Regions from separate parts of the uncultured Psychrobacillus sp. genome, predicted to be linked through region 1. Evidence: riboswitches for the same ligand, from Rfam matches in the RefSeq annotation. Region 1 holds a riboswitch; each other region holds the start of a gene.
What was found. A riboswitch is a leader RNA that binds a small molecule or an ion and turns the genes downstream of it on or off. The one in region 1 is predicted to bind lysine.
Positions count from the first base shown of each region.

Region 2: linked by a shared signal. The riboswitch ahead of Q0371_RS16545 (aspartate kinase) and the one ahead of Q0371_RS04560 (Na+/H+ antiporter NhaC family protein) in region 1 are both predicted to bind lysine.
Region 3: linked by a shared signal. The riboswitch ahead of Q0371_RS04415 (transporter substrate-binding domain-containing protein) and the one ahead of Q0371_RS04560 (Na+/H+ antiporter NhaC family protein) in region 1 are both predicted to bind lysine.

Region 1 covers NZ_CALIED010000020.1:9,624-17,493, reverse strand. Annotated here, with positions in the region: gene Q0371_RS04570 (bifunctional UDP-sugar hydrolase/5'-nucleotidase) at 1-297, shown strand, start outside; gene yunB (sporulation protein YunB) at 340-1,110, shown strand; lysine riboswitch at 1,161-1,344, shown strand; gene Q0371_RS04560 (Na+/H+ antiporter NhaC family protein) at 1,433-3,004, shown strand; gene lipA (lipoyl synthase) at 3,074-4,021, shown strand; gene Q0371_RS04550 (YutD family protein) at 4,043-4,384, shown strand; gene Q0371_RS04545 (hypothetical protein) at 4,505-5,518, opposite strand; gene Q0371_RS04540 (hypothetical protein) at 5,763-6,143, shown strand; gene Q0371_RS04535 (alpha/beta hydrolase) at 6,156-6,740, shown strand; gene Q0371_RS04530 (DUF5412 family protein) at 6,810-7,280, shown strand; gene Q0371_RS04525 (DUF3055 domain-containing protein) at 7,431-7,697, opposite strand; gene Q0371_RS04520 (DUF86 domain-containing protein) at 7,785-7,870, shown strand, end outside.
Region 2 covers NZ_CALIED010000079.1:3,092-10,961, reverse strand. Annotated here, with positions in the region: gene Q0371_RS16570 (enoyl-CoA hydratase) at 1-637, shown strand, start outside; gene Q0371_RS16565 (electron transfer flavoprotein subunit beta/FixA family protein) at 659-1,432, shown strand; gene Q0371_RS16560 (electron transfer flavoprotein subunit alpha/FixB family protein) at 1,511-2,488, shown strand; gene trxA (thioredoxin) at 2,620-2,934, shown strand; gene uvrC (excinuclease ABC subunit UvrC) at 2,987-4,777, shown strand; lysine riboswitch at 4,821-4,996, shown strand; gene Q0371_RS16545 (aspartate kinase) at 5,263-6,480, shown strand; gene Q0371_RS16540 (YslB family protein) at 6,936-7,349, opposite strand; gene Q0371_RS16535 (succinate dehydrogenase cytochrome b558 subunit) at 7,634-7,870, shown strand, end outside.
Region 3 covers NZ_CALIED010000019.1:65,648-73,517, forward strand. Annotated here, with positions in the region: gene Q0371_RS04385 (LysM peptidoglycan-binding domain-containing protein) at 1-339, opposite strand, end outside; gene Q0371_RS04390 (transcriptional regulator SplA domain-containing protein) at 687-908, shown strand; gene splB (spore photoproduct lyase) at 921-1,949, shown strand; gene pgeF (peptidoglycan editing factor PgeF) at 2,036-2,797, opposite strand; gene safA (SafA/ExsA family spore coat assembly protein) at 3,100-3,705, shown strand; gene Q0371_RS04410 (M23 family metallopeptidase) at 4,000-4,977, shown strand; lysine riboswitch at 5,113-5,295, shown strand; gene Q0371_RS04415 (transporter substrate-binding domain-containing protein) at 5,423-6,259, shown strand; gene Q0371_RS04420 (amino acid ABC transporter permease) at 6,365-7,126, shown strand; gene Q0371_RS04425 (amino acid ABC transporter ATP-binding protein) at 7,144-7,870, shown strand, end outside.

The sequences.
Region 1 (7,870 bases):
CTTTCGAAAAACGAAAAATGGCCAAATTTAGAAGTGAAGGGTCTCGGATTTCGTGGTAAGTATTTAGGGGCTATTTTATTTGAACAGGTTGAACAAGATATGCATGGGCAGCTTTTGATTAAAGGTGAGCCATTAACGTTACATCAAACGTACCGGCTGGCGACGCTAGACATGTTTACTTTTGGATTTTTCTTTCCTTCTTTTAAGACCGCGAAGAAACAATATATTATGCCAGAAACTATTCGGGACGTTATAAAATGGTATGGAATAAAGGAAGAGCATAAATGTAGGGCATAATAGACCTCCTCGTTACATAAAAGTAATGAGGAGGTTTTTTCGTTGTTTTATCGCAAAAAGAAGAAGCGTTTCATATTTTTTAGCACTCAACGCAAATTAGCCATCTTTTTAACATGCTTTCTATTGTCAGTGGCTTGGGTATTCTATTATATAAATGCGCAACTAACTCCCACTTACTTACAATATGCTGAAGTGCAAACGAACAAGATTGCATCTATGGTAATAAGTAAGGCGATTAACTCGCGTACGGCAAATGTTCTAGATGTAAACGATATTATTGAAGAGGTTCCTTCGGATAGCAAAAATATGGTCACAACCAAATTCAATACAGAAATTATTAACCGAGTGCTATCTGATACAAATAGTTTAGTACAATCCCATTTAGAACAGGCTGAACAAGGGAATTTATCAAGTCTTCCTTACTTGGATGATATTGAGTATGATAAGCAAACAATGGAAGACCAAGGTGGAGTCGTATTTTTTGTTCCGATGGGGCAAGCAACGAATATACCTTTGATCGGTAACCTTGGTCCGAAAATACCAATTCGATTCCACGTGATCGGAAACGTTCAGTCAAATGTGGTGCCTACTATTACCGAGTTCGGTATTAATAATGCGTATGTAGAAATTAGTATCCACATTAAGGTGAATGTACAAATCATCGTCCCGCTTGCTAGTAAAATGAGTGTAGTGGAACAGAATATACCAGTAGCCATGGGTCTAGTACAAGGGCAGGTTCCTCACATTTATACAGGTGGGGATGGGTCGGCTGCTCCATCGGTGGAGGTACCTATACCGTTACCGGAAGATTAAAAAAACTTCATTTTTCTTAAATTAATGTTAGAATAGATAAAAATGAATAATAAATAGGTAGAGGCCGCATTGCTTAATAGTATGTTACGGGAGGGTGACTCCAAGGATCGTAATAGAAAGGAAGTTTTGCCGAAACTAAGTATGTCTAGTCAAGGATGCTTAGTTGGGGTTATTTTGAACAAGAATAACACTGTCATGTATATGGGGACATATAGATGGGGAGCTACAAAAGTGAAACAAAGTGTTATAACTAAAATTTCATGTATAAGCCAACCTATAAAATACTATAGGTTGGCTTTTCTATTTTCAAGGAGGAACAGTTTTGGAGAATACAATTTTTTCGTTAGTGCCACCGCTATTGGCAATCATCATGGTTTTATTGACAAAAAGGGTCTTGTTATCGTTAGGAGCAGGTATTCTTTCTGCAACCTTACTAGTAGAGGAATTTAGCCCTGTTGGATCTTTGTTAATGTTATGGAATTCCTTTAAAATCTCTTTTTGGGATGGGGGATTAAATGTATATAACATTTATATTTTATTGTTCATTCTCTTGTTAGGTGTAGTTACCGCTTTTGTCAGCCTGTCAGGAGGAAGCACGGCTTTCGCTAATTGGGCGATTAAGCGAATTAAAACGAAAAGAGGCTCTAAACTATTAACAGCCTTTTTAGGAATCATTATTTTTGTGGACGATTATTTTAATGCATTAGCAGTAGGGCAAATTGCAAGACCAATTACGGATTCGCATAAGGTTTCTCGTGCAAAGCTAGCCTATTTCATCGATTCTACATCAGCACCGATATGTGTAATCTCACCAGTTTCTAGCTGGGGAGCATTTTTGATCAGCCAGCTAGGTGTTATTTTCACAACACATGCTGTGACAGAATATACTCCGTTAGAAGCTTTTATCACAATGGCACCAATGAATTTCTATGTTATAGCTACTTTAGCGATGGTGTTCTTTGCCGCATGGACAGATTTTGATCTGTTTGAAATGAAAAAGCATGAAAAACGCGCGAAGGAAACAGGAGTATTATTTGATCCAAATAAAACAAACCCAGGAGATATGGAAGGAGATTTTCCAGACAATCAGTATGGTAAAGTGATCGATTTATTGCTTCCAATCATCTCTTTAGTAGTGGTAACGTTAGGATTGATGTTCTGGACAGGCTATCAGTTGTCTGGAGGAATTTTAGATATTTTTGTCATCTTTGAAAATACAGATGTTCCTTTGTCCTTATTTATAGGTGGATTGGTAGCAAGTATTTTATCCTTCCTGTTGTATGCGCGCCAATTCAAAGTGAACCCAGATGCTAATATGAGCTACGTGTGGAAGGCTTTACGTACAGGTGTTCAATCTATGCTTCCAGCTATTATGATTCTTGTGTTTGCATGGGCATTGTCTTACTTAATCACGGCATTAGAAACAGGTGCATTTTTAGCTACAATCGTTACGGAAAATAATGTTCCGGTAGGTATTATACCAGTTTTAATGTTTGTGTTGACTGCATTTATGGCTTTTGCTACAGGTTCTTCCTGGGGTTCGTTTGGTATCTTGCTTCCTATTGGTGCAAGTATTATCATGGCAATCGATCCGCAGCTATTGCTACCAGTATTAGCAGCAGTATTGGCAGGGGCGGTTTTCGGAGACCATTGTTCACCGATTTCGGACACTACGATCATGTCAGCTACGGGAGCTGGAGTTAATGTCATTGATCATGTGATGACACAGCTGCCTTACGCAATTATTAGTGCAATCATAGCTGCAATCGGATACTTAGTATTAGGATTGACAGGCTCTGTCATGATAGGATTAATAACAGTAGTAGGAATCCTCATTCTATTATTTGGGTTTTGGACCCTTAGTAATAAAAGTGGGAACAAGCATTCTATTTAGCTTTTTTAGAAGGTTGTTTGAATTCAAATAATATGGTACATTGACAACAGTGAAGTCAGATTATTTGAAATGGGGGATGGAATCGTGACATCATGTAAGCCACCAAAAGAACAGCATGAGCGCAAGCCTGAATGGCTCAAAATAAAGCTAAATACGAATGAAGATTATAAAGGCTTAAAAAAACTAATGCGCGAAAACAACTTAAACACTGTGTGTGAAGAGGCAAGATGCCCTAATATTCATGAGTGCTGGGGATCTCGTCGTACTGCTACATTTATGATTCTTGGCGCAGTTTGTACAAGAGCATGTCGCTTCTGTGCAGTAAAGACTGGACTTCCAAATGAACTAGATTTAGCGGAGCCAGAACGTGTGGCAGATTCAGTTGTTATTATGAATCTTAAGCATGCGGTAGTGACGGCTGTAGCAAGGGATGACTTAAAAGATGGCGGATCAGAAGTTTTTGCAGAAACGATCCGTGCAATTCGAAGAAAAAATCCTTTTACTACAATTGAAGTGCTTCCATCGGATATGGGGGGCATTGAGCAAAACATCCGTAACATTATGGATGCGAAGCCAGATATCCTGAATCATAATATTGAAACGGTACGTCGATTAACTCCTAGAGTTAGAGCACGTGCACAATATGACCGTTCTTTAGAATTATTAAAGCGTGCAAAGGAAATGCAGCCAAGCATTCCTACAAAGTCTTCGTTAATGCTAGGTTTAGGGGAAACGTTTGAAGAAATCATTGAGGTTATGGATGATTTACGTGCAAATAACGTTGATATTATGACAATTGGTCAATATTTGCAGCCTACGAAAAAACATTTAAAGGTTCAAAAATATTATTCTCCAGCTGAGTTTGGAGAACTGCGTAAGATAGCAATGAGTAAGGGTTTTTCACATTGTGAGGCAGGCCCACTTGTTAGAAGTAGCTATCATGCAGATGAGCAAGTAAATGCAGCTGCGAAGCAAAGACAGCAACAAGGTGAGGAATTACTAGCTGTTCAAGAGTAATAGCTAATGGATGGTGAATGTATGATAATAGCAGAAGGCTTCACTTATGAAGTAATAGAAGATTACCGTGATGCGTTTAAAGAGGAAGCTTTTTTGGAGCGTTACAGCGAGATTTTAACAAAGTACGATTATATTATGGGAGACTGGGGATATGGTCAGCTTCGCCTAAAAGGATTTTTCGAGGATCGGAACCAAAAGGCAACATTCGATACGAAAATTAGTACGATGAAGGATTATTTGTACGAGTATTGCAATTTTGGCTGTGCTTATTTCCTTGTTAAAAAAACAGGTGTGGCTCCAAAACCAGTAGTTTTAGAGGTAGTAAAAGATAAACAAGAAAACCTTGAGCAGGATCAGTTATGATCTAGCTCAAGGTTTTTTTCTGTAGTAGAGTTATCATGAAAAGTAGGGTTCTGAGTCATAATAATACCCTTTGGCTTTCTGCAGAACAAGCTTCTTGAGGTGAGCAAAGAGAATAAGCTATCAAGACTCAGTTTCGCTGTTATTTTTCTTAAGAATAAGATTAACTTTTTCTACCATTTCAACAATCTCAGGGTGTATTCTATTCTCTTCTTCTAAGATTAAATTAGCTGAATCTATTTCCTTGAACACACCTTGTATTGATTTTAATTGATTCATCTGATCGCTTGTTGGAGGCTTGTTATCGATTTGGTAAAGTAAGCTGATTAAGTCCGCTAAAGAGACATTTAGCTTTGGATTTAGGTCAGTGGCCATCTCCAACAATCTCTCTGCATTACTAATATCCTCTAGCATTGGACCGATGGCCAGCCATCTCTTTTCCTCATCTTGAAGATCTTTCTCACTTTCTTGAATAAAGGAAGCGTTAGTTGTAAAAGCCATGTCTATGAATTGAAATGCTTCCTGAAAAAAGGCATAAGATGCGGTCTCATTATAGTGATTATTTGTGTTTTCTTTCTTATAAAATGTTTCTTTCAAGTATCCGTGTTCATCTTTATCAAATTTGAAACTCTGTACAGTTCTATCAGAGTGCTGCGCTTTAATCATGACGATTAATGGTTTTCTTTCAAAAATGGTTGTACTAAAATCTATATAGCCTAATTGAACATATTCATCAAAAAGAGGATAGGTTTTATCACCGTCTTTAACGACCAACAACCACTTCTGCCCATCATCCCATGCATAACGGCCGTTCTCCATTTTTCCTGCATCTACATGCAATTCAATTATTTCATCTTCACCATCGCCATCGATGTCGATTTTAGTTGTTTTATAAAGTGCAACAGGATACTTTTCAATATCTTTTGCGAGAATCATAGAATAATCTTTATTCACTTCTTCATTCATCGCCAGCTCCAGTGTGGTTTTTTCCTCCTTTAGAGTGTCTTTTTCTAATGAAAGTTGTTCTAGTTGCTTTTTAAGCTTGTTAATTTCGTTGGCTTGATCTGTGTCTGACTGATCAGCGCAACCAACAAGTATACCTATTAAGCATACGATTCCCAGTAAAAGTCCTCTCATTTTATTATTTCCTCCTATATAGCAGTAATAAATATTAATTCTCTATTCTTTTGGTTATACCTCTTTCAATTACCTAATTGAAAGGAAAAAATGATTTCCGCTCATATGAAGGTGATAAGGTTCAAACACAACAAGTTGAGATGCTCAATAATCTTTCCATATCTATGTTTGGAAATATTTAGTGTGTTAATATGATATAAGAGAAATAGTAATCGCTATTAAAATACTGTTTGGAGGAAAGAGAGTGAATTCAAACACTAACCGTTTAGCATACAATGAAACAGAAGTTTATTGGAAGAATTATCAGAGATTTTTTCCTGAAGAGTTGCGTATAAATGACAATAATCTACCTGATGAAGAATGGTGGGTTTGGAATGACTATCATATACATCTAGATCGAATGACTGCTTTGGATTCGAACATTAAAGTTGTTTTACTACATGGTGCAGGTGGAAACGGGCGACTATTGGCTCCCTATGCTCTGATGTTACAAGCATATGGATATGATGTTGTATCTCTAGACCTTCCTCCTTATGGTCTTAGTTACACCGAGTCAGTGAAATCTATGGAATACTATGATTGGATAGAAATAATTTCAGAGTTTATTAAACAGGAATTCAATTGAGACGGTAAGCCAATTGTTTTATTAGGGGCAAGTATCGGAGGCATGCTAGCATATCATGTGGCTAGTATGAGTAAGCAAGTGAAAGGTTTGATTGTTACGACTTTTGTAGATACAAGTAATCAGAGGGTTCGTGATCAAATTGCCCCCAATAAGTTAATTAGCCGACTAGGTAAATTCACGTTGGATCGCTTCCCTCTTGTATTAGATTCGTTTCTGATCTCCGTTTCTAAAGTATCAAGAATGAAGTTAATCACAAATAATTATGAGCTGACGAAACTAATTATTCAAGATTCTCGAGCTGCGGGGACAAAAATTCCTTTGCGATTTCTAAGAACCTTTTTAAATGCGAAACCAATTATTGAACCTGAATATTTTGATGCTTGTCCTATATTACTTGTCCATCCTGAAGTAGATCCGATGACGCCATTTAAATTAAGTGAATCTTTTTATAAACGACTGAAATGTAAGAAGAGATGTGTAATTTTAGAAGGAGCCGGTCATTTTCCTGTAGAACAACCTGGTGTCGAACAGATGAAAATAGCTGTCCTAACCTTTTTGAATGAGATAGAAAATACTTTTGAGTCAAAAGAAGATTAGAATTAACTATAGGTAACCGTGCTTAGGTGGAAATATACGACTTATTATTAATGAGGTTGGTGCTCAATATTGAACAATACGCTTTTTAACCTATTCGTTTTTATAGGACTGGGTTCTACCCTTTTTACTATCGTGCTTTTAATAGCACTATTTACAATTAAATATATTCGCAAGAAACCAAAAGGCTTTCCTAAAAAAGTATTTGTTTCTATGAGTATTTTAGGCACAGTATCGGCTGTTTTTTGGAGTAGTTGGATTGTTAATCCTAATTTCTTGCCTCAGGGACATCCTGGTCAAACTCTTCAATCTCCAAATGGTGATTTTAAAGCACAGGTATATCATATGTCTGGATTTATAGATTATAAAAATGTAAGAGTAGATATAATTAACAATGAAACGAAAAAGAAAGAAATGATTTATTATGACTATGTAGATAAAGCGTTAGACATTATGTGGGTAGAGGAAGACACTTTAAAGATTGAAGAAAAATATTTAGAGGTTGATAGGGATAAATTTGATTATAGAACACAGGGGACTTAAACAATCGTGAGCGTGATGGGGTAAATAAGTAAAATGAGCATAGAAGCATAGCTTCCAGCTCATTTTTTTGTGCATTATAACTTAACCATTTAAGAAATGCTTTCTCCCAAGCGTGTACAGAGAACTTTTCTGATCATGTCAGGGACATCATTAACTCAGCAATTCTCTTAAATATTCTCTAAGCTCTAATGCTTCCTCTTCGGATCTATTAAAAATATGCTCTAGGTAGCCCGGTTCTTCTACATCATCTGAACCTATGATGGCTGACCGATTGTATTGTATATCCATTACAAGAACTTTTCCAAAAAATCGAGAGCTCTGTACGATCGCTAAGTCGTAACGCTGAGACTCGCCTGTAAATCCAACAAACCTTGTTTTTGTATCTTCGACATCATCATATAAAAAGAATCGCTCCACCCTTGACACTCCTTCCTTACCTAACAATTATGGTACTATAGAATAGAAGTAGATATCAACGAAAACAAGAAATTAGGAGGCTGTACCATGTATTTTGTGGACCGTAAAAGTATAGCACTGACACTAAAGCATATGAGAGAATTGTTAGTGTTAATTGATGGCAATAAAGACTG
Region 2 (7,870 bases), on a different contig from region 1:
TCGTGTGATCCTTCTAAAAGGAGAAGGACGATTTTTCTCAGCAGGGGCAGATATTAAGGAATTTACCACAGTGACTTCTGGAGAAGAGTTTTCAAAGCTAGCTTCTAGTGGACAAACTATATTCGAAAGAGTCGAAACATTCTCTAAACCAATTATAGCTGCCATTCATGGTGCAGCACTAGGTGGGGGATTGGAACTGGCAATGAGCTGTCATATTAGACTAGTTGCTGAAAATGCTAAGCTTGGATTGCCAGAGCTACAGTTGGGATTAATACCTGGCTTTGCCGGCACCCAACGTCTACCACGCTATGTTGGGTTTGCTAAAGCAGCAGAAATGCTTTTAACAAGCGATCCTATCAGTGGGAAAGATGCAGCTGTATACGGGCTAGCAAACCATGCTTACCCAGAGGAAGAATTGTTTGAAAAGGCTGGGGAGCTAGCAGCTAAAATTGCAAAGAAAAGCCCAGTTGCAGTAAAGGCAGCATTGGAAATGCTTCAATATGTGAAGCCTGCATCTTATCACGAGGGTGTTAAAGCAGAAGCGAATGCCTTCGGAACAGTTTTTGTTTCAGAGGATGCAAAAGAAGGTATTTCAGCATTTATCGAAAAAAGACAGCCTGACTTTAAAGGTAAATAACAATATGGGGAGGACTTCAACATGAATATTTATGTTCTAGTTAAACGCACGTTCGACACAGAGGAGAAAATTGTTGTAAGCGGAGGGAAAATTCAAGAGGATGGTGCAGAGTTCATCATCAACCCTTACGATGAGTATGCAATAGAGGAAGCAATCCAAGTACGCGACGCACATGGCGGAGAAGTTACGGTTATCACAATGGGCGGCGAGGATGCAGAAAAACAATTACGTACAGCTTTAGCGATGGGTGCTGATAAAGCAGTACTTATCAATACAGAAGACGACATAGAAGAAATGGACCAGTTCACAGCGGCTCATATTATATCCGAATACTTAAAAGACAAGGATGCAGATTTGATCTTAGCAGGTAACGTTGCGATCGATGGCGGTTCAGGTCAAGTTGGACCACGTGTTGCAGAGCTTTTAGGTATAAACTATGTAACTACGATTACAAACCTTGAAATCAATGGAACAACTGCTACAATCAAACGTGACGTTGAAGGAGATACAGAAATTTTAGAGGCATCATTACCTCTTTTAGTTACTGCACAGCAAGGTTTGAACGAACCACGCTACCCTTCTTTACCAGGTATTATGAAGGCGAAGAAAAAACCTTTAGAAGAACTAGAATTAGATGACCTTGATATTGACGAAGATGATGTAGAGGCTAAAACAGAAACAATCGAAATTTACTTACCTCCTAAAAAGGAAGCTGGAAAAGTATTAGAAGGAGATCTAGCTGATCAAGTGAAAGAGCTAGTGAGTCTTCTTCATACAGAAGCGAAAGTAGTATAACATTTAGTTTCTAGTAATCTATGAACATCTCGAAATTAAAGAGGGTTCGAATCATTTATAAAATGGGAGGAACAAATCATGTCTAAAAAAGTATTAGTTTTAGGGGAAGCACGTGAAGGTGCACTTCGTAACGTATCATATGAATCAATCGCTGCAGCAAAGCAAATTTCTGATGGTGGAGAAGTAGTAGCAGTATTATTGGGGGATGCAGTCCAAGACTTAGCTGTTGAGCTAGGGAAATATGGTGCAGACCGTGTTATTACGGTAGAACATCCACATTTAAAGCAATATACTTCTGATGGCTATGGTCAAGCATTTATGGCAGTAGTTGAACAAGAAAATCCAGAAGCTATTGTTTTTGGTCATACTGCTTTAGGAAAAGATTTATCACCAAAAATTGCTGGTAAATTACAAATCGGATTAGTTTCTGATGTAACAGCTATTGAAGGAGAAGGGGATGATGCAGTTTATATTCGTCCGATTTACTCTGGAAAAGCATTTGAAAAAGTGAAAGTAAAAGACGGAATCGATTTTATAACTGTTCGTCCTAATAACATTGCTCCACTTGCAAAAGACGATAGTAAATCTGTCGACGTTTCATCGTTATCAGTAGAAATTACAAACCTTCGTACTGTTATTAAAGAAGTGGTACGCAAATCTTCTGAAGGTGTTGACTTATCTGAAGCGAAGGTTGTTATTGCTGGAGGACGTGGAGTGAAGAGTGAGGAAGGCTTCGGACCATTGAAAGAGCTTGCTGACGTATTAGGCGGTGCAGTTGGAGCTTCTCGTGGAGCTTGTGACGCTGACTACTGTGATTATTCACTACAGATCGGTCAAACAGGAAAAGTGGTAACTCCAGATCTTTATATCGCTGTTGGTATTTCAGGGGCAATTCAGCATTTAGCAGGAATGTCTAACTCGAAAATTATTGTAGCAATTAACAAGGATCCAGAAGCAAATATTTTCAAGGTTGCTGATTATGGAATTGTTGGAGACTTGTTTGAAGTTCTTCCAATGCTTACAGAAGAATTCAAAAAGCTTAAAGTAAATGCATAAGAAAATACTCGGCTCCTATTGGGCCGAGTTTTTTATGGATATGGTTATATAGAAGTGTGTAAGCTAAATTGTAGATGTAGCTTTTTTTGTCTGCTATAATCAGTTTAGAGTTACTAAAGGAGGAATTATTTATGGCAATTGTACATGGAACAGATCAAACCTTCTCACAAGAAGTAGAAAAAGGATTAGTATTAGTAGATTTTTGGGCAACATGGTGCGGACCTTGTAAAATGATTGCTCCAGTTTTAGAAGAAATGGACGCTGAAATGAGCGATAAAGTTAAAATCGTAAAAGTAGACGTTGACGAGAACCAAGCAACTGCAAGTCAATTTGGAATCATGTCTATTCCAACATTAGTGTTATTCAAGGATGGTCAACCAGTAGATAAAGCTGTTGGTTTCCAACCAAAAGAAGCACTAGTTCAATTCGTTGAGAAAAACGCATAATAATAAAAACCGGGTCCTCTATGGTTCCCGGTTTTTTTAAACAGGTGATGAGATGAACGAACTTATACAACAAAAGTGTGCAATTTTGCCAGATCAACCAGGCTGTTATTTAATGAAGGATCGACAAGGCGTCATTATATATGTAGGTAAAGCAAAAATATTAAAAAATCGTGTACGATCTTATTTTACGGGATCACATGACGGAAAAACTCAAAGATTAGTACAAGAAATAGTCGACTTCGAATATATCGTTACATCGTCCGAGTTAGAGGCACTAATTTTAGAACTCCATCTCATTAAGAAGCATGATCCAAAATACAATGTCATGCTTAAGGACGATAAAACGTATCCATATATAAAAATTACTGCGGAAAAGAATCCTAAGCTCATCATTACGAGACAAGTAAAAAAGGATAAGGGTAAATATTTTGGACCATATCCAAATTCTCATTCTGCTCATGAAACAAAAAAATTACTGGATAGATTATATCCATTAAGAAAGTGTCAAAAGCTACCTAGCCAAGTTTGCTTGTATTATCATATCGGACAATGCCTTGCCCCTTGTGTGAAAGAAATTGAAGAGGCAACGTACACCGAAATTATTCATGAAATCTCTAGTTTTTTAAACGGTGGCCATGCAGCGGTCAAGAAAGAGCTAACTGAAAAAATGAATGCAGCAGCAGAACAGCTGGAGTTTGAACGTGCAAAAGAGTACCGCGATCAAATAGCACATATTGATCAAGTGATGGAAAAACAAAAAATGACGATGAATGATTTCACAAATCGTGATATTTTCGGATACACAGTAGATAAAGGATGGATGTGTGTCCAAGTGTTTTTTGTACGTCAAGGAAAGTTGATAGAAAGAGATGTTTCTCTTTTCCCAATTTACCGTGACCCGGAGGAAGAATTTCTTACCTTTTTAGGTCAGTTCTACTCCAAACCAGAGCATATTAAACCTAAGGAAATATTTGTACCTAATACGACTGATTTAGAGTTAGCCTCTGAGTTGTTGGAAATGAAGGTTATTATTCCTCGAAAGGGTTCCAAAAAGAACCTAGTGGATTTAGCGCAAAAAAATGCTGCGATAGCTTTGAAAGAAAAGTTCCATTTAATTGAACGACAAGAGGAAAGAACTGTAGGGGCAGTAGAAGAACTAGGTAGTCTTATGGGAATTGCTATGCCAAGTAGAATTGAGGCCTTTGATAATTCTCATATTCACGGTACCGATGCGGTTTCTGCCATGGTTGTATTCGTTGATGGCAGAGCATACAAAAAAGACTATCGGAAGTATAAAACGAAAACTGCAGCAAAGCATGATGACTATGGCGCTATGCGTGAGGTCGTTCGTAGACGTTACACTCGTGTGCTAAAAGAGAGATTGCCTCTACCGGATTTAATCATTATTGATGGAGGTAAAGGACAAATAGAAGTAGCGAGAGAAATTATAGAGGATGAACTTGGCTTAGATATTCCAATTGCAGGACTAGCGAAAGATGCCAAACATCAAACATCCTCCTTGTTATATGGTGACCCATTAGCGATTATCCCGATGAAAAGAACAAGTGAAGCATTCTATCTTCTTCAAAGAATTCAAGATGAGGTCCATCGATTTGCAATTACTTTCCATCGACAACAGAGAGGGAAGCATACAATTGCCTCCTCGTTAGATGGAATTGAAGGAATAGGTCCAAAACGTAAGAAAATGCTTCTTAAGCATTTTGGCTCCCTCAAACGAATGCAAGCTGCATCACGAGAAGAACTAATAGAATCTGGACTCCCTAGTAAATTAGCAGATAATCTAATGGCTCATTTTCAGAAAAATTTATTGTCTTCTGAATAATCTTATGTTATCTTTAAAACAATTTAATATTCACTATTCAAACAGTGAAGGTAGAGGTGCGAATTGCAAGAGTACTAATCGTGAGGATGAAAGATCCTACGACCGATTAGGAAAGGGTTGTTCGCCGAAACGTAGAAAAGCTTTTCCTTTCCTATGTTGGTTCTGTATTTAAGAGATGCAGGACTGTCAGAATATATATTCTGGAGGGCTATCTCACATGGGCAATCATTGTTGACCGTGTATGAGAAGAGTTAGCTTTCCGCAAATATGTGGAAAGCTTTTTTTATTGTTTAGGAAATTATAGATTATGAACCTGTGGATAAGTTGATGTCTAGCGCAAGCAGCCTTGCCCCTCGGGGTCAAATGGATAAAAGCTACGGTGGCTGAGGAATTGCCTCCTCGCTTTTCTCCATTTGCCTGTCGGGGCAGGGAGAGGCGCTTGCGCTTTTGTTGTCCGCTCAAGGAGATAAAGGGGAGATAGGTAAATGAGTAAAATTGTGATGAAATTTGGCGGAACCTCTGTAGGCTCCATGGAGTTAATTAGTAACGTAGCAAAAAGGGTACAATTAGAAAAGGAGAAAGGACATGATATCGTCGTAGTTGTATCTGCCATGGGAAAAACAACAGATGACTTAGCGGAAATGGCTAGTAAAATCACTAACAATCCAACAAAAAGAGAAATGGATATGTTGCTTGCTACAGGAGAACAAGTGACTATGTCCTTACTAGCTATTCAGTTAAATGCACTTGGAGTAGAGACGATATCTTTGACGGGTTGGCAAGCTGGCATCGTTACAGATGAAGTACATAGAAATTCAAAAATTAAGCAATTGGATGGCCAGAAGATAAATGAGCATTTAATGGCTAATCGAGTAGTAATTGTGGCCGGCTTTCAAGGTATGTCGGAATTAGGGGAGATTACTACTTTAGGGAGAGGAGGGTCAGACACTACAGCCGTCGCCATAGCTGCAGCTATCGGAGCAGACATTTGTGATATTTATACGGATGTAGATGGTGTTTATACGTCAGATCCACGCTACGTATCTCATGCAAGAAAACTAGAACAGCTAGAATATGATGAGATGCTGGAGTTAGCTCATTTAGGAGCTGGAGTGCTGCACCCAAGAGCAGTGGAATTCGCAAAAAACTATAAGATTCCATTACGAGTACGTTCAAGCTATGAAGAAACGGAAGGAACCATTTTAAAGGAGGAAGTAGATGTGGAGAATAATTTAGTAGTACGAGGGGTAGCTTTTGAATCAGATATTGTACGTTTAACGATTGAGTATACAGTGCCTTTTAATGGTTCACTCGCTTCCATATTTACTACCCTTGCCAATAACCATATTGATGTAGATATTATTGTCCAGTCGATTGTCGAAGGAATGAAGCCTACCGTTTCCTTTTCTATAAAAAAAGAATCTCTTTCGGAAGCAATTCACGTTTTAGAGAAAACGAAACAGAATCTAGGTTTTACCTTTGCAGATTTTGAGGTGGGTTTAGCTAAGGTATCTATTGTAGGTTCAGGGATGGTATCTAATCCTGGTGTCGCTGCACAAATGTTCGACCGATTAAGCAAGGAAAACATACCAGTTAAAATGGTTAGTACCTCAGAAATAAAGGTTTCAGTTGTAGTGCCTCAAGGCAATATGATTCAAGCAGCGAATGCACTCCATGATGAATTTGATTTGGCTATAAATTAAGTATAATTATAGGCTATGTTAAAGGGCAGGGTTGATTTATGATACTAAGAAATCTTAAATCAGAGAGTAGAATTGATTTTTCGCCCCAGCCTGACGCTTTCCTCGGGGTAAGCGATAAGCCACCACCCACAGCAATCGCGCGTGTTTGTGATGGCTTATCTGTCTCCCTCATCCCGTAGGAATCGCCGTCTGGTGCTTCAATGAATTAATGGGAACAGCTTTAATGCATGGATAAGTGCTTATAAATTTACTCGCATAAACAAAGCTTAAAACTGTCACCAACCCCAATTTCACAATCTATTTATGTTCTTAATAGCCATTTGAAAGTTCCTTTGTTTATGTTTAAAGTCACTATTAAAAGAATTGTTAGTCAAAATCAACCAATAACTTTAACAAAGCTTTATTAAAAAAAGAGAGGAAGATGGAAATTGCTCCATCCTCCTCTTTATGTATCTTTAGCGTTTACTTTTTAAGTCCCATTTAATATGGAAGGTGACCAACCCAGTTTTTTTTACAAACTCATCATAGCATTCAGTTTCATAGCCATCTATTTTTTGCTTCTGCTCTGCGAGAAAGCCAGCCTCTAATCGGTGACATCTATTAATTCCACTTTGAGGAAGATTGTATGTTTCTAGCGTGTAATAGGCCGAATCTTTTGATGTTTTATCTAACTCAAGCCTTCCCCAGCCAGCCTCTTGGAAGAAAGAGATGGCTTCTTCCATTGAATAGAGTGGAAACTTTCGAGCAAGGTCCTTACCTGCCCAGTACAATATTTCTTTTTCATGTTTTCCGAGAATAGAAGTGAGCACGTGATCTCTTATTATTTCATATCCAAAGGAAGTTACATGTGAATGTTCTCTTTCATTCAAACAGCAACCCTTCTTTCCAAAGATAAATAAAAACTATAATCTATTCTAGCATAAAATATTTTCACTGGGAGAGAATACTTTGTGAAAAAATAAACTAATCATTATATAGGTGAGTGTCAGAAAGATGAACAAAATCAGGAAACATACCTTGACGCTCTAAAATGTTGAGAGTACAATGGATATGTCATAAATTCGTAACAAGAAGGTGTGAACATGTGATGATTTATTATTCTATTACAATAGTTTAATCATCGCTAATTGGAAATTTGAGGGGGGTTACTGTTTTGTCGAAAGATCGCGAATTTTTCATGCGTCGATTACATTCTTTACTTGGTATTATTCCAGTTGGATTATTTCTGGCGCAACATTTAGTAGTAAACCATTTTGCTACAAGAGGTGAAGAAGCCTTTAACACGGCATCACATTTCATGGAGAGTCTACCTTTTAGACTAATGCTGGAAGTGTTTGTAATTTATATTCCTTTGTTGTTCCATGCATTCTATGGTATCTATATTGCATTT
Region 3 (7,870 bases), on a different contig from region 1:
GCTAGCAATTTGTCGTAGTGTTTCACCAGGCTGCACAACATGAATGATAGGAGGAATAAAAATTCGCTCACCAGGATATAAAAGATTTGGATTTGCTAGTCTGTTAGAAAGAAGAATAGTTTGTTCCGTTATACCATACTGTTGGGCGATTGACCAAAGAGTTTCGCCAGTTTGAACTGTATGATAGACTCCATAAATAGGAATAATAAGCGATTGACCAACCAATAGAGTATTTGGGTCAGGTAATTGGTTCGCTTGTAAAATGGCATTTATATCTATTTGGTACCGATTAGCAATTTCCCAAAGCGTATCTCCATTATTAACGACATATATAATCAATGGGCAGCTCCTTTTTTCTTAGGTTTACTAAAGCATATGTTTAGTTAACCGAATATAAATGTAGAACTTATACTTTTTTAAAATTCTCCTATTTATTTTTTCTAAGGGATGGCCTGTCTGAATGAAATAAGGATTAAAAAATTTCTTGATTACCGCAATATATGTAGTGAATCACAAATTTCTTTGTACTTAATATGTTAAAGGGTCTTTTAAAGAAATTATGATTTTGATTTCAATAACTAAACCATATTCGATTTATCGGATATGGTTTTTTCAATTGTATTTATTACATAAATTCTTTTAGAAAAGCCAAGCTAGTGAAAAAGCTAGGAGTGTGAGAGAAGCAAATGGAAGATTATACAGCAGGAGATATTGTTTACGTTTTTTATCGGAACCCCCATATCCAAAGTGTCGCTAACGTTCAATCAGCGGCAGTAGTAAATGATCCAGATAACCCGGATGGACTGGCTGTTTTTGTTTATGAAACGTATTATCCTTTAACAGCTGATTTGGCTATTTATACAAGCGCCTATGAAGCAGAGCAAGCGTATCGTCACTATTTTCAATAATGGAGGTTGAACATGAGAAAACCTTTTACACCTCAGCTTGTGTATTTTGAGCCTAAGGCACTTGATTATCCACTAGGTAGAGAACTGAAAGAAAAGTTTGAGAAGATGGGGAAAGAAATTCATTATACGACCTCTCATAACCAAATACGTAACCTTCCTGGAGATAATGACTTTCAAAAATACCGCATAGCTAAGTCTACGCTAGTTGTAGGAATCAGAAAAACCCTGAAATTTGATTCCTCTAAGCCTTCTGCGGAATATGCCATTCCTTTTGCTACTGGTTGCATGGGACATTGCCATTATTGCTATTTACAAACAACCATGGGAACCAAACCTTATATCCGTACATATGTGAATGTAGAGGAAATTCTCGGAGCCGCTGATAAGTATATGGAAGAACGTGCACCGGAGATCACAAGATTCGAAGCATCCTGTACCTCTGACATTGTAGGAATAGACCATTTAACTCATACCTTAAAAAGAGCGATTGAACATTTTGGTAAATCGGAATTCGGTAGACTGCGATTCGTGACGAAATTTCACTTTGTAGATCATTTATTAGATGCGAAGCATAATGGAAAGACCAGATTTCGCTTTAGTGTAAATGCGGATTATGTGATTAAAAATTTTGAGCCTGGTACTTCTCCATTAGACAAGAGGATTGAGGCTGCAGGGAAGGTTGCAAGAGCAGGATATCCACTTGGGTTTATTGTCGCTCCTATATATCTTCATGAAGGCTGGAAAGAAGGGTATTATCATATGTTTGAACGATTAGATGCAGAGCTTCCAAAGGATGCACGAGATGATATTACCTTTGAATTCATCCAGCATCGTTTTACGAAGCCTGCTAAAAAGGTGATCGAAAAAAACTACCCAATGACTAAGCTTGAACTGGACGAAGAATCCCGAAGAATAAAATGGGGGAAGTATGGTATAGGAAAATACATTTATCAAAAAGAAGAAGAGGAAGACATCAAAGAGCATCTATATAGTTATATGGAAAAGTTCTTTCCTAATGCAAAATTTGAATACTTTACTTAAAAAAACAGCCCGGTTCTTCACAGAATCGGGCTGTTTAAATGAAGCTTGAGTAATTGATTAAAGAGATTACAACCTATTTTAGAAAGTTACTTCTTCCTCATTATAAAACTTAAATGTCTCCCAGTATTTCTATCCTCTCGGTAAGAGAAGCCATCTGGACTTAAAAAAGTACATGTGCGATCTATCGAAATCTGTTCAAGCGGTATACCAGCCAGTTCACACTGCTTTTGAACGGTCAATTGGTTATCGATATGATATTTGCCTGTTTCTTCTCTGTAATACATAAAGTCATCTGCATACCCTAGGTTCTTAAATTTTGTGTAGACATCCTCATCCACTTCAAACTTTTCTTGGCTTAGTGCAGTGCCTATTTGTACGTGAAAATCAGCTGGGTTACATTGTTCGTGTGTTTTCAGATGCTCAAATAGCTGACTTGTAATTTCCTTGATGGTTCCTTGCCAACCAGAGTGAATGACTCCAATAAGTCCATTAGTTTCATTATAAAAAATGACTGGTACGCAATCTGCTGTAAAACTGCATAATAATAGGTTTGGTTCAAATGTGTAAAGAGCGTCTGTGTCTTTAATAGCGGTTTCCAAAAGCGTTGCTCCATGCCCTTTATCAATCGCGGTCACTTTATAGAAATTTGCACTATGGGTTTGATTGGCACAAACAAAATCTTCTAAACTGCAATTGAGCTGGTCTGCTAATTTCTTGCGATTTTCTAGTATGTGTAAGGGATTTTCACAGATGTGTAAGGCCATATTGTTCTCTTCCCGGGCAGTAGGGTCTTTCATAGTTGTTCCAGAGAGGAAACGTTCGTTGTTTAAATAATTTTTAATATTCATGTAATCACCTATTTTTAATATATCTTAAACACTCATTGTTGTATAGGACAGTAGACTTAACTCAACCTTTAAAAAAACAGAAAAATTATAAAAAGAATTTGTATTTAGAGGAATTTTCCTCCTTGAATATTTCAAAAGTGTTACCTTTGAACCAGTTATTTTTCCCGTACTATCAAGCTTTCTCTTCTATTTGTTCTCCTTTGTAATCTAACTGTAAAATTACATCCAATTATTAAGGGATGATTTATAGGACTTTTTTATTTTACTATATTAATAGAGTAAAAAAAGAAAGGAAGATTACCTTGTTTAAAACTAAATTAAAAGTTGCTGCAGTAGCAGTCGCAATTTCTTTATTATTACCACTAACTGCATTTGCAGCTAATACCTATACAGTTGTATCAGGAGATTCTCTTTGGAAAATAGCAGTAAAAACACAAACCGGAGTTTCAGAATTAATTGAGAAAAATCCTCAGTTAGAAAATCCAAATCTTATTTATCCAGGACAAAAAATTAATGTTCCGACAAAAGATTCTTATAACATTGAACAAGATGTAATTAAACTTGTAAATGTGGAAAGAGCAAATGCTGGCCTGTCTCCTTTAAGCTATGACTGGGAGCTAGGAAGAGTGGCACAATATAAATCACAAGATATGCACGATCAAAAATATTTTAGCCATACAAGTCCTGTTTATGGAACTCCATTTACAATGATGAAGAATTTTGGAATTAGCTATAAATCAGCAGGAGAAAATATCGCACAAGGTCAAACGACTGCGAAAGCAGTAGTTAACGCTTGGATGAATAGTGAAGGACATAGAGCCAATATCTTAAACAAAAACTATACTCATATTGGGGTAGGTTACGTGAAAGACGGAAACTATTGGACTCAAATGTTTATACAAAAATAATTGATTTAGGGTGGGAATGACGACGTAAGTGTTGTCATTTCCACTCTTTTAGTTTACGGCCTATGTCTGCCCTTCAAAGTGTAGATGTAGGCTATTTTCATTTCTGTTTATGTTCCATGTGAAACTTTTCCTTCGATATCAACAATACAAAAAAGAAATAAATAAAGTCTGCAAAAGGAAACGGTCTACACTCTCGTTTCCTTTTCTTTTTGATATTAAGTGAAACCTTAGTTATCTTTTTCCGTATTAGATGATAAATACTTACAATGTTATAAATTGGAGGTAAACAGATCTATGAATGTAGAGAAATTTATATCGCCCGAAAATTTTGGAGAAGTATTCCTATATGGAAACCATGAAGAAATTTATAACCAATGCGTCAAAGAATTTAAAGAGCTAGTATCACTGGACCAATTTATTGATTTAGCCATTTCCTTTAATCAGGAGGTTGAAAGCTACCAAATGATTAAAAAGACCGAGATTGGTTATTCAACTCAGTATTTATGGTTAGATAACAATAAGGAGAGAATAGTTAGTGTAACCTTTGATACGGCTAACTACATCCAGGGCATAGTATTAAAACCTTATGTAACCTTCCCCAAAAGCGATCAACGTTACACCAAAAATAAATATATGATGCCTATTAAAGAAGAATGGTTTGTTTTCTGGGGTGGGACGAATGAATTTCTTAACTATCATTACGTTTATGAATCTCAGCGCTATGCATATGATTTAGTGAAGATGAAGAATGGTCAGACGTATAAGGGTAATAGATTACTTAATGAAAGTTACTATGCTTTTGATAAAGAGGTAGTTGCGCCAGCAGACGGTAAGGTAGTAAAGGTTATGAATGATATTGTAGATAATATTCCCGGAGAAATGAATGAAAAAGAACCAGCCGGAAACTATGTCATTTTGGAGCATGAAAATAGAGAATATAGCTTGCTTGCGCATTTCAAACAATATTCTATAGTAGTAAAAGAAGGAGACGCGGTGAAGCAGGGACAAACAATTGGCCTTTGTGGAAATTCTGGAAACTCCTCTGAGCCTCATATACATTTTCAGGTGATGGATTCGTCTGATTATGTGAACTGCCACTCTATACGTATAAGCTTCTATGATGGGATTGAGCCAATTCAAGGCGATACAGTAACGACCTACAAACCGAACGAAAAGTCGAAAATGGATGTCTTTGACAAAGTGGAAAATACATTTACTTTAGCAGATTTTTTCTTATTTATTCCCCGTATTATAGGTTCATTTTTTAAATAAGACTGTTCGTTTCTATTTAGAATGATGAAGTTTAAAAAATAGTAATATTTTGATTAATCAATAGAATGTTTGTTGACAGATGAAAATCTCTATTGTAGACTATGAACAACTAATTGAATATAACCTCGCTTTTATAAGTGAGGTAGAGGCGCGATATTTAACAGTCCTTAGAGGAGCTTGAGAAGCTTAGATACTAAGGAGAAGGAAATGTCGCCGAAGCTTGTAATAAACTCATTATTACATGCTGGGTCTGCAGTGAAGAATTGCAGGACTGTCCGTTATAAACGTCCCGGTTTATAATGGTGTGCTATCTCATGGGGAAAAGTAGAGGATTTAGGGCAACCATACATTATGACCTGAGTCTACCTCAAGTCTTTTTTTGTACGGTTGTCCTTTTTGTATGGTTGCATACATATAATAACTTTAAAAAAGGAGATTACTAGAGATGAAAAAGAGACTATTTACATTCACATTTTTACTATCCATTTTTTTATTGCTTGCTGCTTGTGGAACGAAAGAGGAAGGAAGCGTTGGATCAGCATCTGCCCAAGATACATTTACAGTAGGACTAGAGGCAGGATATGCACCCTTTAACTGGACTCAAATGGATGACAAAAACGGTGGAGTGAAATTGGACGGTAACGCAGAGTATGCTGGTGGATACGATGTAGAAATTGCTAAAAAAATTGCAGAAGGCTTAGGTAAAGAACTGGTAATCGTTAAAACCGAATGGGACGGTCTAGTTCCAGCTTTAACTTCGGGTAAGATTGATGCAATTATTGCTGGAATGTCACCAACAGCAGAGCGTAAAAAAACAATCGATTTCTCTGAAAACTATTATACTTCCAACTTTGTTATGGTTGTAAAAAAGGGCGGAAAATTTGAGGATGCCACTTCCATTCAAGACTTTAATGGAGCAAAAGTTACAGGCCAATTAAATACTTCCCACTACGGAGTGATAGACCAAATTAAAGGTGTAAAAAAACAGCCTGCATCAGATAACTTTCCAGCAATGCGTGTAGCACTGGAATCCGGCATGATCGACGGTTATGTATCTGAACGTCCAGAAGGAATTAGTGCTTCCTCTGCAAATGATAACTTCAGCATGGTTGAATTCGAAGAAGGATTTGTTGCAGATGAAGAAGAAACAGCTGTTGCAGTAGGATTGAAAAAAGGTAGCGATTTAACAGATAAAATAAATGAAATATTAGCAGGAATTTCAGAAGAAGAGCGTCAAGAAATTATGGATAATGCTATTTCCAATCAACCAGCTGCAGAATAAGTATACTAACGGCTGCTAATAAAAGCAGCCGTTTCGTTTTTTTAAAGTACTTACTTCATTGGTTAGTGGATGTTCGAGGCAACAGAATGTGTAAGGAGGAAGACAATGAGTTTAGAATGGATTATCTCCATTATTACCAATAACTGGCCAATGTTTTTGCGTGGAGCAGGAGTAACCCTGTTGATTTCTATTATAGGAACTATTGTAGGAGCAATCATTGGATTATTAGCAGGCGTTATTAGGACCATCCCACTACCTGAAAAGAGGGTAAGTAGATATTTTTTAAAGCTGGTTAATCTTATCCTATCCATCTATATAGAATTCTTCCGAGGGACACCAATGATCGTCCAAGCCATGGTCATCTTTTATGGATCATCACTGGCCTTTGGGTTAGATATGGATCGTTTACTAGCAGCAATTTTTATTGTATCTATTAATACGGGAGCATATATGGCTGAAATTGTTCGTGGGGGAGTTATTTCAATTGATAAGGGACAATTTGAGGCATCACAAGCGATAGGGATGAATCACATTCAAACTATGCTATATGTTGTGTTACCCCAGGTTATCCGTAACATACTTCCAGCAACCGGCAACCAATTCATCATTAATATTAAAGATACCTCTGTTTTAAATGTGATAGGGGTAACGGAATTATATTTCCAAACGAAGTCTGTAGCTGGAAACAACTTCAGATATTTTGAGTCATTCTTTGTAGCTTGTATTTTATACTTCATCATGACGTTTGCTGTTACATTAATCTTACGACATTTTGAAAAGAAACTAGATGGACCCGAAAACTACACAGTCATTGGTCAGCCTATGCAAATGGCTGTACTGCCAAAAGGTCCTTATGAAAACAAGTAAACAAAGGAGGAGCAAATATGGAACACGTAATTGATATTCAACATTTAAGTAAATCCTTTGGAGCACATGAAGTTTTAAAAGATATAAATTTCTCTGTAAAAAAAGGCGAGGTTGTATGTATCATAGGCTCTTCAGGATCGGGTAAATCAACACTTCTGCGATGTGTTAATTTATTGGAAAAGCCTAGTGGAGGACAAATTATTTATAAAGGAAATAATATTTTAGACAATAAGCATGATATCAATTCCTATAGGACAAAGCTTGGCATGGTATTTCAGCAGTTTAATTTGTTTAATAATCATAATGTATTAAGCAACTGTTCAGTCGGACAGGTAAAGGTATTAAAGCGTTCAAAGGAAGAAGCCGAAAAAATTGCGACGAGATATTTAAAGGTGGTGGGCATGGATGGCTACGTCAATGCTAAGCCAAAGCAATTATCTGGTGGACAAAAGCAAAGAGTGGCTATCGCACGAGCTTTGTCTATGGAGCCTGATGTAATGTTGTTTGATGAGCCTACATCGGCACTTGATCCAGAAATGGTCGGCGAGGTATTAAAAGTTATGAAGGAGCTTGCGCATACTGGTCTTACTATGTTGATCGTTACGCATGAAATGGAATTTGCCAAGGAAGTCTCTGATCGTATAGTCTTCATGGACAAGGGGGTCATTGCAGAGGAAGGTCCCCCCGATCAAATTTTTAATCATCCTTTACAGGAACGGACGAGAGAATTCCTAAAAAGAACGC